DNA from 2 places in the Kitasatospora azatica KCTC 9699 genome. Region 1 is predicted to be linked to the other one. Evidence: riboswitches for the same ligand, from Rfam matches in the RefSeq annotation. Region 1 holds a riboswitch; the other holds the start of a gene.
What was found. A riboswitch is a leader RNA that binds a small molecule or an ion and turns the genes downstream of it on or off. The one in region 1 is predicted to bind glycine.
Positions count from the first base shown of each region.

Region 1 (6,324 bases):
GACACCGGCGGCCTTGGCGTCCTCCTGCAGCAGGCGCGCGGCGAGGATCTTGGCGCCCTCGAGGGTGCGCTCCTGGCGCTCCTTGAACTCCGGGGAGGCCGCGACCTTGAAGGCCACCGCCTTGCCGGCGATCACGTGCTCCAGCGGGCCGCCCTGCTGGCCGGGGAAGACCGCGGAGTTGATCTTCTTGGCCCACTCGGCCTTGGAGAGGATCACGCCACCGCGCGGGCCGCCCAGGGTCTTGTGGGTGGTGGTGGTGACCACGTCCGCGTAGGGGACCGGGGACGGGTGCAGACCGGCCGCGACCAGACCGGCGAAGTGCGCCATGTCGACCATCAGCAGGGCACCGACCTCGTCGGCGATCCGGCGGAACTCGGCGAAGTCGAGCTGGCGCGGGTAGGCGGACCAGCCGGCGATGATCAGCTTGGGCTGGTGCTCCTTGGCGAGGCGCTCGACCTCCTCCATGTCCACCAGGTTGGTCTGCTCGTCCACGTGGTAGGCCACCACGTTGTAGAGCTTGCCGGAGAAGTTGATCTTCATGCCGTGGGTCAGGTGACCGCCGTGGGCCAGATTCAGGCCCAGGATGGTGTCGCCCGGCTGGATCAGCGCGAACATCGCGGCGGCGTTGGCCTGGGCACCGGAGTGCGGCTGCACGTTGGCGGCCTCGGCGCCGAACAGCGCCTTGATCCGGTCGATCGCGATCTGCTCGACCACGTCGACGTGCTCGCAACCGCCGTAGTAGCGGCGGCCGGGGTAGCCCTCGGCGTACTTGTTGGTCAGCACCGAGCCCTGGGCTTCCATGACCGCCACCGGGGCGAAGTTCTCGGAAGCGATCATCTCGAGGGTGGACTGCTGACGGTGCAGCTCGGCGTCGACCGCGGCGGCGATCTCCGGGTCGAGAGCGTGCAGGGACTGGTTGAGAACAGTCATGGTGGCGTCTTCCCGTGGGGCGGGGCGGGTGGACCAGTGGGGGCGGCCGCCGCGCTGCGACCGCCCCGTCGGATGAGTCAGCCGGCGGTGAAGGCGGTGTACTCGTCGGCGCTCAGCAGGTCCCCGGGGGTGTCGGTGACCTTGAGCTTGAACAGCCAGCCACCCTCGAAGGCGGCCGAGTTGACCAGGGCGGGCTCGTCGACGACGTCCTGGTTGACCTCGACGACCTCGCCGGTGGCCGGCGAGTACAGGTCGCTGACCGACTTGGTGGACTCGAGCTCGCCACAGGTCTCGCCGGCGGTGACGGTGTCACCGACGGACGGCAGGTCCACGTAGACGATGTCGCCGAGGGCGCCGGCGGCGTGCTCGGTGATGCCGACCGTGGAGACCCCGTCAGCGTCGGCGGCGGTCAGCCACTCGTGCTCCTTGCTGTACTGCAGGTTCTGGGGGTTGCTCATGGGTTCATTCTCCATTACATGGAAGCGGGTATGCCGAAGTGGTCCGCTGAACGGACAGGCAACAGAAGGTCAGATTCTCAGCGGGCGCGCTTGTAGAACGGGAGCGCCACGACCTCGACCGGCTCGTGCTTGCCACGCACGTCCACCGCGACGGCGGTGCCGGGGGCCGCGTGCGCGGCGTCCACGTAGGCGATGGCGATCGGCTTGCCGAGGGTGGGGGAGGGGGCACCCGAGGTGATCCGGCCGATCACGGCGCCGTCGGCGTCGACCACGGCGTACTCGGCGCGCGGCACCCGCTTGCCGTCGGAGACCAGGCCGACCAGCTTGCGCGGCGGGTTGGCCTCGGCCTGCGCGGCCGCCGCCTCCAGCGCCTTGCGGCCGACGAACTCGCCGCCGTTGGTGGTCTTGTCGAACCGGACCACCCGGCCCAGGCCCGCGTCGAACGGGGTCAGCGAGGTGTCCAGCTCGTGGCCGTACAGCGGCATGCCGGCCTCCAGGCGCAGCGTGTCGCGGCAGGACAGACCGGCCGGCACCAGGCCGTGCGGGGCGCCGACCTCGGTCAGCGCCTGCCACAGGTGCTCGGCGTCGGCGGGGGCGCAGAAGATCTCGAAGCCGTCCTCGCCGGTGTAGCCGGTGCGGGCCAGCCAGACCTGCTTGTCCGCGACGGTGGCGGGCAGCAGCGCGTAGTACTTCAGGCCGGGCAGGTCGGCGTCGGTGACCGAGGAGAGGATCGCGTTGGCCTCGGGGCCCTGGACGGCGATCAGCGCGTAGGCGTCGCGGTCGTCGCGGACCACGGCGTCGAAGCCGGCCGCGCGCTCGACCAGCGCGTCCAGCACCACCTGGGCGTTGGAGGCGTTGGCGACCACCATGTACTCGTCCTCGGCGGTCCGGTAGACGATCAGGTCGTCCAGGATCCCGCCGTCCTCGCGACAGATCATCGTGTAGCGGGCGCGCAGCACGCCGAGCGCGGAGATGAAGCCGACCAGCGCGTGGTCCAGCAGCTCGCCGGCCTGCGGGCCGGAGACGGTGATCTCGCCCATGTGCGAGAGGTCGAAGAGACCGGCCTTGGTGCGGACGGCGAGGTGCTCCTCGCGCTCGCTGCCGTAGCGCAGCGGCATGTCCCAGCCGGCGAAGTCGGTCATGGTCGCGCCCAGGGCACGGTGCAGCGCGTCGAGCGCGGTCAGGCGGGGGGACATGGAGGGACTCCCGGTCGTGGATGTGGACATGCGGGGGTGGAGTCTCCCCGTCTGTCGTCACAACCTGAGAGCTTCACCGCACCAAGAATGGCGTGGCTTGCACCGTGGGTGGGCGCACGGCACGGCCGTGTTCCACTTTCCAGATTCGCCTCGCCCACACGGTAGGGGTGCCTGAGAGATTCCGGGGAGGACTTGCTCCTTCGGCGCCGGTCCGTGCCGAGTGGCACCTCCGGACTCTCCCGCGCGGGTTCGAGCGGCCAGTATGAAATTTCGCGTGCGGGCACATCATGGCATGCCGGTCCGCCCGACGGGAGGGGGGTCGGGCTCGGTAGGCTCTGCTCGTGCAGATTCAGGGTGGCGGCTGGCCCGCGAACGAGTTGGAGCAGGTGCTCACCGCCGCGCTCGGCGATCCCGGCGCCACCCCACGGGTGATCGAGGTGCTGGCCCGCAGTCAGGTGTGGATCCCGCTGCCGGTCGGCGCCGACCCCAGCGGGCAGGGCCTGGACCTGCCGACCCTCGAGCTGGCCGGCGCCCCGTACGTGCCGGTCTTCTCCTCCGAGGAGCAGTTCCTGAAGCACGCCCCCGGCCTGTCCTGCGCGGTGGCCCCGGTCTGGGAGTTCGCCCGCGGCCTGCCGCTGGGGGTCGGGATCGCGGTCAACCCCGAGGCCCCGGTGGGCCTTCCGGTGCCGCCGGAGGGCGTCGGCGAGCTGCGCCGCGGCCCGCAGGGCGACCGCTGGGGCACCGAGCCCGGCGCGCCGCCGGCCGAGGGCGCCCGAGTCGCGCTGCGTGAGCCGGAGCCCGCCGAGGAGCCGGTCGCCTTCCTGGAGGCGGTGCGCGCCGAGCTGGCCGTGCTGCCCGGTGTGCTGACCGCCCGTCGGGCGCTGGCCTCGGTGGAGGGCGAGCCGACGGTGCTCTTCGTGGGCGTCCAACTGGATCCGGCGGCGCCCGCCGACCCGGTGGAGGCCAACGCCGCGCTGGGCCGGGCACTGGGTGTCGCACCGCTGCCCGGCGGCGTGCACATCGTGCTGCTGGACCTGGCGGCCGACCCGGTGGTGGACTGGATGCTGCACCAGGTCCGGCCGTTCTACGAGCGGGGCTGACCGGGCGATGGGCGAGATGGGCGAGTCGAGAGAGGGGCGGGTGCGGTGACAACGGGAGCGGCAGGCGGCGGGCCCGGACCGTGGGGACCTGCCCCGGGGACCCCTGATCACGAGTGGAAGCAGCCCGGAATCCTGGAACGCGCCTTGCAGCAGGTCGTCCCGGAGCGTTGGGACGCCTACGAGCACCTGCTGCGCACCCTCGCCGAGGGGCGGGTCTGGATGCTGCTGTGGCACGGTACGCCCGGCAGTCCGGACGCGCAGTACGGGAACATGGACATCGGCGGGCACGGCTACGCGCCGGCCGCCACCTCGCCGGAGCAACTGGCCGCCAGTGGCTGGACCAGGGCCCACGAGGTGATCTCCGGGCGGGAGATCGCCGCCACCCTCTACCGCACCCGCTGGGGCCTGTGGCTCAACCCGCACGCCCCGGGCGGCGGAGTCGGCGTGCCCTGGGCCGACCTGCGCCGGGTGGCGGCCGGTCTGGAGCGGCTGCCGGCCGGCCCGCTGCAGCTGAGTGATCCGCAACTGCCGGGCACCGAGCAGTTCTTCGGGTTGCTGCAGCACCAGGCGCCGTCGGTGCGTCCGGTGCGGGCGTTGCGCCGGGCCTGGGTGCGGCCGGTCGTGGGCGAAGCCTATCTGGCCATCGGCCTCGAGCTCTACGACACTTCGCCGCCGGCGGTGGAAGCGGTGCGCGCGCTGATGCAGCGGGCGATCTCGCAGGCCCCGCCCGGGCTGGCCGTCTCCACGGTGGCGATGAGTGACGAGTTCGACCCGGTGGCGCTGTGGATGCGCGCCAACTCCCGGCCGTTCTACCACCGCGAGGCCACCCCCACGCCGCACCCGACCGGCTACGGCTACCCCCAGCAGGGCTGGCCGCAGCAGCCTTGGCCCGGTCGCTGACCGGGAGACTGACACATCGTCGGTTTAGCGATCTCGGATATCGGTAGATCACAGTCGGGCATCTTTCATCAGTGGGGGCTGGCGCGGGGCTGTAGTGAACGTGAAGAGTTCTGCGCACCGCACCAGCCGAGCAGCCGGGGCGGCATGACACACAGGCTCTGACCAGGACCTGACCAGTCATGCCTGTCCGCGGGCCGCCTTGGGCCGACCATCGTCGGCGAGGGGACGCCACCTGCCCATGACCACACCCATCGACACCACCGCACCCGCTCCGGGCGACCCCGGAGCCGCCACTTCCGGCGTGCCGCAGAGCCGGATCGAAGGCCGCTCACTCGGCCGGATCGCCTGGACGCGCTTCAAGCGCGACAAGGCGGCCGTAGCCGGCGGCATCGTGGTGATCCTGCTGGTGCTGCTGGCCGTGCTGGCCAAGCCACTCGAGGCGGTCTTCGGGCTGGACCCGAACGCGCCGAACCCGGATCTGCTGGACGCCAACCTCGGTGGTCTGCCGCTGGGTTCGTTCGGCGGCATGAGCGGCAGCCACCCACTGGGCGTCGACCCGCTGCAGGGCCGCGACGTGCTCGCCCGGATCGTCGAGGGCTCCTGGGTCTCGCTGCTGGTCGCCTTCGGCGCCACCGTGCTCTCCAACACCATCGGCACCGTGCTCGGCGTGATCGCCGGCTACTACGGCGGCTGGGTGGACGCGGCGATCAGCCGGGTGATGGACACCTTCCTGGCCTTCCCGCTGCTGCTGTTCGCGATCTCCATCTCGGCCTCGCTGCAGGCCGGCGCCTTCGGCCTGCACGGTCTGCCGCTGCACATCGGTGTGCTGATCTTCGTCATCGGCTTCTTCAACTGGCCCTACATGGGCCGGATCGTGCGCGGCCAGACGCTCTCGCTGCGGGAGCGCGAGTTCGTCTTCGCGGCCCGCTCGCTGGGCGCACGCGGCCCGTTCATCCTGTTCAAGGAACTGCTGCCGAACCTGGTCGGTCCGATCCTGGTCTACTCGACCCTGCTGATCCCGACCAACATCCTCTTCGAGGCGGCGCTCAGCTTCCTCGGCGTCGGTGTCCAGGCCCCGCAGGCCTCCTGGGGCGGCATGATGAACGACGCGATCAACTACTACCAGGTGGATCCCGCCTACCTGGTGGTCCCGGGCCTGGCGATCTTCGTCACCGTGCTCGCCTTCAACCTGCTCGGCGACGGGTTGCGCGACGCGCTCGACCCGCGCAGCAACTGACTTACCCCCACGCGCAGTCACTGCGTCCACCTGTCACACCCGCCCACCATCCGTTTTAAAGGGGTTGATCCTGCAATGCGCCGATCTCGTACCCTCGCCCTGGCCGCGGCGGTCGCTACCGCCGCGCTGGTGGTGAGCGGCTGCTCAAGCAGCGGCAAGGGGTCCGCCAGCCCGTCGGGCGGCTCCTCCGGCGGCTCCGCCGCCACCGGTGCCGACGCCGCGACCAAGGGCATCGTGAACGTCTCGGACCACAAGGGCGGCACGGTCACCTATGAGATGAAGGGCACCCCGGACTCACTGGACCCGGGCAACACCTACTACTCGTACATCTACAACTTCTCGCGGCTGTACGCGCGTCCGCTCACCACCTTCCAGCCCGGCGCGGGCAAGGACGGCAACAAGCTGGTCCCGGACCTGGCCTCGGGCATGGGCCAGGTCAGCGCCGACGGTCTGACCTGGACCTACCACCTGCGCGCCGGCCTGAAGTACGACGACGGCACCGC
Region 1 is NZ_JQMO01000003.1:1,572,780-1,579,103, forward strand. Features, by position in the region: gene glyA (serine hydroxymethyltransferase) at 1-930, opposite strand, end outside; gene gcvH (glycine cleavage system protein GcvH) at 1,008-1,388, opposite strand; gene gcvT (glycine cleavage system aminomethyltransferase GcvT) at 1,466-2,584, opposite strand; glycine riboswitch at 2,734-2,836, opposite strand; gene BR98_RS17765 (enhanced serine sensitivity protein SseB) at 2,926-3,684, shown strand; gene BR98_RS17770 (enhanced serine sensitivity protein SseB C-terminal domain-containing protein) at 3,829-4,584, shown strand; gene BR98_RS17775 (ABC transporter permease) at 4,823-5,821, shown strand; gene BR98_RS17780 (ABC transporter substrate-binding protein) at 5,897-6,324, shown strand, end outside.

Region 2 (6,324 bases), 600 kb from region 1:
GAGTGAAGCGAGGTACAACGATGTGCCAGCACCGACCTGAGTGCCCGTCGGCCGAGTCCGCCGACCGTGAGGCGGCCGAGCCGGTCGCCCGCCACCCCGAGCAGGGCTGGAGCCTGCTCTGCAACGGGGTCCTGCTCTTCGAGGACACCGGCGAGCTGCTGCCGGACGGCCGGGTGATCGCGCCCCGCCGCTCCCTGGTGATCGCCGCCTGACCGCCGCCCTACCGGCGCGAACACGACGAGGTCCCCTGCGGCAGTGCCGCAGGGGACTTCGTCAATCCCGTCAGACCCCGTACTCGTCCAGCGGCGGGCAGGAGCAGACCAGGTGGCGGTCGCCGTAGGCGCCGTCGATCCGGCGCACCGGCGGCCAGTACTTGTCCGCCGGGTTGACGCCCGCGGGGAAGACCGCGTCGTGGCGCGAGTAGCCGTGCGCCCAGTCGCCGGCCAGCGTGGCGGCGGTGTGCGGGGCGTTGCGCAGCGGGTTGTCGTCCGCGGCCCACTCGCCCGAGCCGACCTTGTCGATCTCCGCACGGATCTCGATCATCGCGTCGCAGAAGCGGTCGATCTCGTGCAGGTCCTCGGACTCGGTGGGCTCGATCATCAGCGTGCCGGCCACCGGGAAGGACATGGTCGGGGCGTGGAAGCCGTAGTCGATCAGGCGCTTGGCGATGTCGTCCACGGTCACCCCCGTCTCCTTGGTGAGCGGGCGCAGGTCGATGATGCACTCGTGCGCGACCAGGCCACCGGGGCCGGTGTACAGCACCGGGAAGTGCGGGGCGAGGCGCTTGGCGATGTAGTTGGCGTTCAGCACCGCGACCTGGGTGGCGCGCTTGAGGCCCTCGCCGCCCATCAGCCGCACGTACGCCCAGGAGATCGGCAGGATCGCGGCCGAGCCCCACGGGGCGGCCGAGATCGGGCCGACGCCGGTGGCCGGGCCCGCCTCGCTCTGCAGCGGGTGGTTGGGCAGGTACGGCGCCAGGTGCGCGCGCACCGCGACCGGACCGACGCCCGGGCCGCCACCGCCGTGCGGGATGCAGAAGGTCTTGTGCAGGTTGAGGTGCGAGACGTCGGCGCCGAACTTGCCCGGCTTGGCCAGGCCGACCAGCGCGTTCAGGTTGGCGCCGTCCACGTACACCTGGCCGCCGGCCTCGTGCACCAGGCCGCAGATCTCGGTGATCTGGGTCTCGAACACGCCGTGGGTGGACGGGTAGGTGACCATCAGCACGGCGAGCTGCTCGCGGTGCTGCTCGATCTTCGCCTTGAGGTCCTCGACGTCCACGTCGCCGTCGGTCAGCGTCTTGACCACGACCACCCGCATGCCGGCCATCACCGCGGAGGCGGCGTTGGTGCCGTGCGCCGAGGCGGGGATCAGGCAGACGTCGCGCTGGACGTCGCCGTTGGCGTGGTGGTAGGCGCGCACCGCCAGCAGGCCGGCGAACTCGCCCTGCGAGCCGGCGTTCGGCTGGATCGAGACGGCGTCGTAGCCGGTGACCTCGACCAGCTGCTGCTCCAGCTGGCGGATCAGCGTCAGGTAGCCCTGGGCCTGCTCGATCGGGGCGAAGGGGTGCAGCTGGCCGAACTCCGGCCAGGTGACCGCCTCCATCTCGGTGGTGGCGTTGAGCTTCATGGTGCAGGAGCCGAGCGGGATCATGCCGCGGTCCAGCGCGTAGTCCCGGTCCGAGAGGCGGCGCAGGTAGCGCAGCATCGCGGTCTCCGAGCGGTGGCTGTGGAAGACCGGGTGGGTCAGGTACTCGTCCTCGCGCAGCAGCTCGGCGGGCAGCGTGTCGGCGGCCTCGGCCACCTCCGCGCCGGCCACCCCGAAGGCGGTCCAGACGGCGGCCAGGTGCTCGCGGGTGGTGGTCTCGTCGCAGGAGATCGAGACGGTGTCCGCGTCGACCTGGTACAGGTTGACGCCCTCGCCTCGGGCGGCGACCACGACCTCGGCGGCCCGGCCCGGGACCTTGGCGGTGACGGTGTCGAAGAAGGCCTGGTGGGCCAGCTCGACGCCGCCGGCCCGCAGGCCCTCGGCCAGCGCGGCGGCGTAGCGGTGGGTGCGGTGGGCGATGTCGGCCAGGCCGTCGGGGCCGTGGTAGACGGCGTACATCGAGGCCATCACGGCGAGCAGCACCTGGGCGGTGCAGATGTTGCTGGTGGCCTTCTCGCGGCGGATGTGCTGCTCGCGGGTCTGCAGCGCCAGCCGGTAGGCGCGGTGGCCGTCGGCGTCCACCGAGACGCCGACCAGGCGGCCGGGCAGCGAGCGGGCGTACTCGGCGCGCACCGAGAGGTAGCCGGCGTGCGGGCCGCCGAAGCCCATCGGCACGCCGAAGCGCTGCGAGGTGCCGCAGGCGATGTCGGCGCCGAGCGAGCCGGGCGACTTGAGCAGGGTGAGCGCCAGCAGGTCGGCGGCGACCGCGACGATCGCGCCCAGGCCGTGCGCCTGCTCGATCACGGCGGTCAGGTCGCGCACCGCGCCGGAGGCGCCCGGGTACTGCAGCAGCACGCCGAAGACGCCCTGCTCGACCACCTCGGCCGGGATGCCGGCGGAGAGGTCGGCGACGACCACCTCGACGCCGGTCGGCAGTGCGCGGGTCTTGATCACCGCGATGGTCTGCGGCAGCGTGTCGGCGTCGACCAGGAAGACACCGCCCTTGACCTTGGTGACCCGGCGGGCCAGGGCCATCGCCTCGGCGGCCGCGGTGCCCTCGTCCAGCAGCGAGGAGCCGGAGGTCGGCAGGCCGGTCAGGTCGGAGACCAGGGTCTGGAAGTTGAGCAGCGCCTCCAGCCGGCCCTGCGAGATCTCCGGCTGGTACGGGGTGTAGGCGGTGTACCAGGCCGGGTTCTCCATGACGTTGCGCAGGATCACCGGCGGGGTGAAGGTGCCGTAGTAGCCCAGCCCGATCATCGGGGTGAGCACCTGGTTGCGGCCGGCCAGCTCGCGCAGCTCGGCCAGGACCTGGGCCTCGCTGCGGCCGGCCGGCAGGTCCAGGCCGGTGATGCTGCGGATCGCCTCGGGGACGGCGGCGGTGGAGAGCTCCGCCAGTGAGCCGTAGCCCACCTGGGCGAGCATCTTCGCCTGGGCGGCGGCGTCGGGGCCGATGTGGCGCGACTCGAACGGGCTGGCCGCTTCGAGTTCGGCGAGGGTCGCGGAGCTGCGGGGACGACCGGCGGTCGGCTGGGCAGTCATGGTGGTCGAGGCCTCCTGGTCACGGACCGGCGGGGGCGCGCACGCCGTGAGCCTCGCCGCCGTGGGGAGCGGACGGACCTGCAGCGGACGAGCCGTCAGGCCTCCCCCTCTGTCATCGGGACCTGAGAGCTTCGCCCGCACGGGGCTGATGCCCCGCCGGCTTGCACCGTCGGTGAGGGTGGGGTCCACCGGCTCCCTCGCCGGAGGTCCTGCCCTGCTTTCCAGAGTGACCTATCCCACACGGTACGGATGCCTGAGAGATTCCGGGGAGGAGTTGCTCCTTCGGCGCCTCACGCCCTTGGAATCCAAGAGGTGGGGACTCTCCCGAGCGGGTTCGGCGGTCGCGCCAAGGGTACCAGCGCGGGCCCCCGCAGTGACCGGGCAGGTGATCGATCGCACTCCCCCGGACGGCCCATGACCAGCCCGTACGGCGGCGTTCGGCTGGCCGTTGTCCGCTTGGTGCCTTTTGGTGTGAATCGAAAGTAGTAGCACCAGGAGGAAAGCGTGCAGACCGACATCGACCCCCGAGACCTGATCGGGCACAAGGCCGTCGACCGGAACGGCGACAAGATCGGCACGGTGGACGAGGTCTACCTCGACGACGCGACGGGCGAGCCCGAATGGGCGGCCGTGCGCACCGGGATCTTCGGCCGGGACGCCTTCGTCCCACTGACCACGAGCGAGTTCTCCGGCGAGGAACTGCGCGTGCCCTACGACAAGTCGCTGATCAAGGAGTCGCCGGACTTCGGGGTCGGTCAGCACCTCTCGCCCGCCCAGGAGCTGCAGTTGTACCGGTACTACGGTCTGGACTCGCCCGGCGCCGACCGACCGACCGCCGCGAACAACACGCCCGCCACCTCGAACACCGCGCGGGACATGGACTTCGGCGTCGCCGCCGGCGCCGCGACCACCACCGCGAACCGGCCGACGGCCGCGACCACCACCCACGCGGCCACCCCCACCCAGACCACCACCACGCCGATGGCGACCACCATCGGCCTGGACAAGCCGGTCGAGCGGGAACCCCAGCCGGTGCCCACCCCGACGCCGACCCCCGACCCGGTGCACGCGGCCGCGGCCAAGCCGGCCGCCGCCGAGGGCACCGCCACCATGCCGCCGCCCGACCCGATCGAGCTGACCCTGCGCGAGGAGCGGCTGGAGATCACCAACGAGTGGCATGTGCTGGGCACCGCCCGGATGCACAAGTACGTGGTGACCGAGCCGGTGGAGCGCCGGGTCGAGGTGGTGCGCGAGCGGGTCCGGGTGGAGCGGGTCGCGGTCGGCGAGGCGGAGCGGTCCTCGCTCTCGGCGCAGGAGATCGCCGAGGCGGTGGAGGAGGTGACGCTGCACGAGGAACGGCCGACCGTGCGCAAGTTCACCGCGCCGCTGGAGCGGGTGCGACTGGTGGTGGAGCGGTACACCGAGGAGAAGGTGATCAAGGACGAGCTGCGTCGTGAGCAGGTGGAGATCCACGACAGCACCACGCCCGCGGATGACCCCGGCAGCACCCACGCCCAGCCCCAGCCCCATACCCAGGCCCAGGCCCAGGCCCAGGCCCATGCCCATGCCCATGCCCAGGCTCCGACTCAGTCCCAGGCTCAGTCGCAGACTCAGGCCGCCAAGACCACGGGCTGAGCAGCGCCGTTCCGGCCCGGACCCCGCAGGCGCGGGTTCCGGGCCGACGTCCTGCCCAAAGCTTCAGCGATAGATATTTGACAAACTGAAGCACTTCTCGGCATGGTTACTTCAGCACATTGACTATCGCTGGCTTGAAGCAGCCTGACAGGCCGCCAGAGCCCGTCCCTGAAGGAGCCATCCGTGAGTGAGGCAGCCAAGCCCGCCGCCACGGCCGTGAACCCGAGCAGTGCCCGGGTGCTGCCCGCCCTCGTGCTGGCGATGCTGGCCTACAGCGTGATCCAGACCGCCGTGGTGCCGATCCTGCCGTCGCTGGCCAAGGAGCTGCACGTCTCGGGCTCCAACATCACCTGGCTGATGACGGCCAACCTGCTCTCGGCCGCCGTGCTCACCCCGCTGCTCGGCCGCTTCGGCGACCTGCGCGGCCGCAAGCCGATGCTGCTGATCTCGCTGTCCGGCCTGGTGCTGGGCTCCGGGCTGGCCGTGGCCACCCACTCCTTCGGCCTGCTGGTGCTGGCCCGAGTGCTGCAGGGCGCCGGCGGTGGCGTGCTGCCGCTGGCGATCAGCATCGTCCGCGACGAGCTGCCCCGGCACAAGGTGACCGGCGGCGTCGCCGCGATCAGCGCCTCGATGGGCGTCGGCAGCGGTCTCGGCCTGGTCGCCACCGGTCTGCTGCTGGAGCACTGGGACTACAAGTCGATCTTCTGGATGGGCCTGATCTTCGGCCTGATCGCCGTCGCCCTGGTCATCTGGCGGGTCCCGCAGGACCCGGTGGTCGACAAGGCCGGCGGCGCCGACCCGCTGGGCGCGCTCACCCTGGCCGGCTGGCTCTCCGCCCTGCTGATCGCGGTCAGCCGCGGAAACGAGTGGGGCTGGACCTCCAACAAGACGCTGGGCCTGTTCGCCGTCGCCGCCGTGGTCGCCCTGGTCTGGGGGATCATCGAGGTCAAGGTCAAGCACCCGCTGGTGGACATGAAGATGATGGCCCGTCCGGCCGTCGCCTTCACCAACATCTCCGGCCTGCTGATCGGCTTCGGGATGTACGGCTCCTTCCTGGTGATCAGCAACTTCGCCCAGACCCCGGCCAAGCTCGCGCACTACGGCTTCACCGCCACCGTGCTGCACGCCGGTGTGATGCTGCTGCCCTCCGCGCTCGGCTCGATGGCCGCCGCCCCGGTCGGCGCCCTGCTGATCGCCCGCCGCGGCCCGCGCCTGCCGCTGGTCCTCGGTGGCCTGCTCGGCTTCGTCTCGATGGCCTACCTGGCCGTGCGGCACAGCGCCGAGGGTGACATCTACTTCGCTTCGGCGATCTTCGGCCTCGGCGTGGGCCTGGCCTACGCGGCCATGCCGGCCTACATCAACGGCGCCGTCCCGGCCGAGCAGAGCGGCATCGCCAACGGCATGAACGCGGTGCTGCGCACCGTCGGTGGCGCGATCGGCACCGCCGTGATGGGCGCGATCCTCACCGGCGACACCATCAAGCACCTGCCGATCCCGATCCAGCTG
Region 2 is NZ_JQMO01000003.1:977,172-983,495, forward strand. Features, by position in the region: gene BR98_RS15485 (DUF5999 family protein) at 21-212, shown strand; gene gcvP (aminomethyl-transferring glycine dehydrogenase) at 283-3,183, opposite strand; glycine riboswitch at 3,286-3,413, opposite strand; glycine riboswitch at 3,415-3,520, opposite strand; gene BR98_RS37070 (PRC and DUF2382 domain-containing protein) at 3,688-4,818, shown strand; gene BR98_RS15500 (MFS transporter) at 5,002-6,324, shown strand, end outside.
Region 2: another riboswitch for glycine. It lies ahead of gcvP (aminomethyl-transferring glycine dehydrogenase); the one in region 1 lies ahead of gcvT (glycine cleavage system aminomethyltransferase GcvT).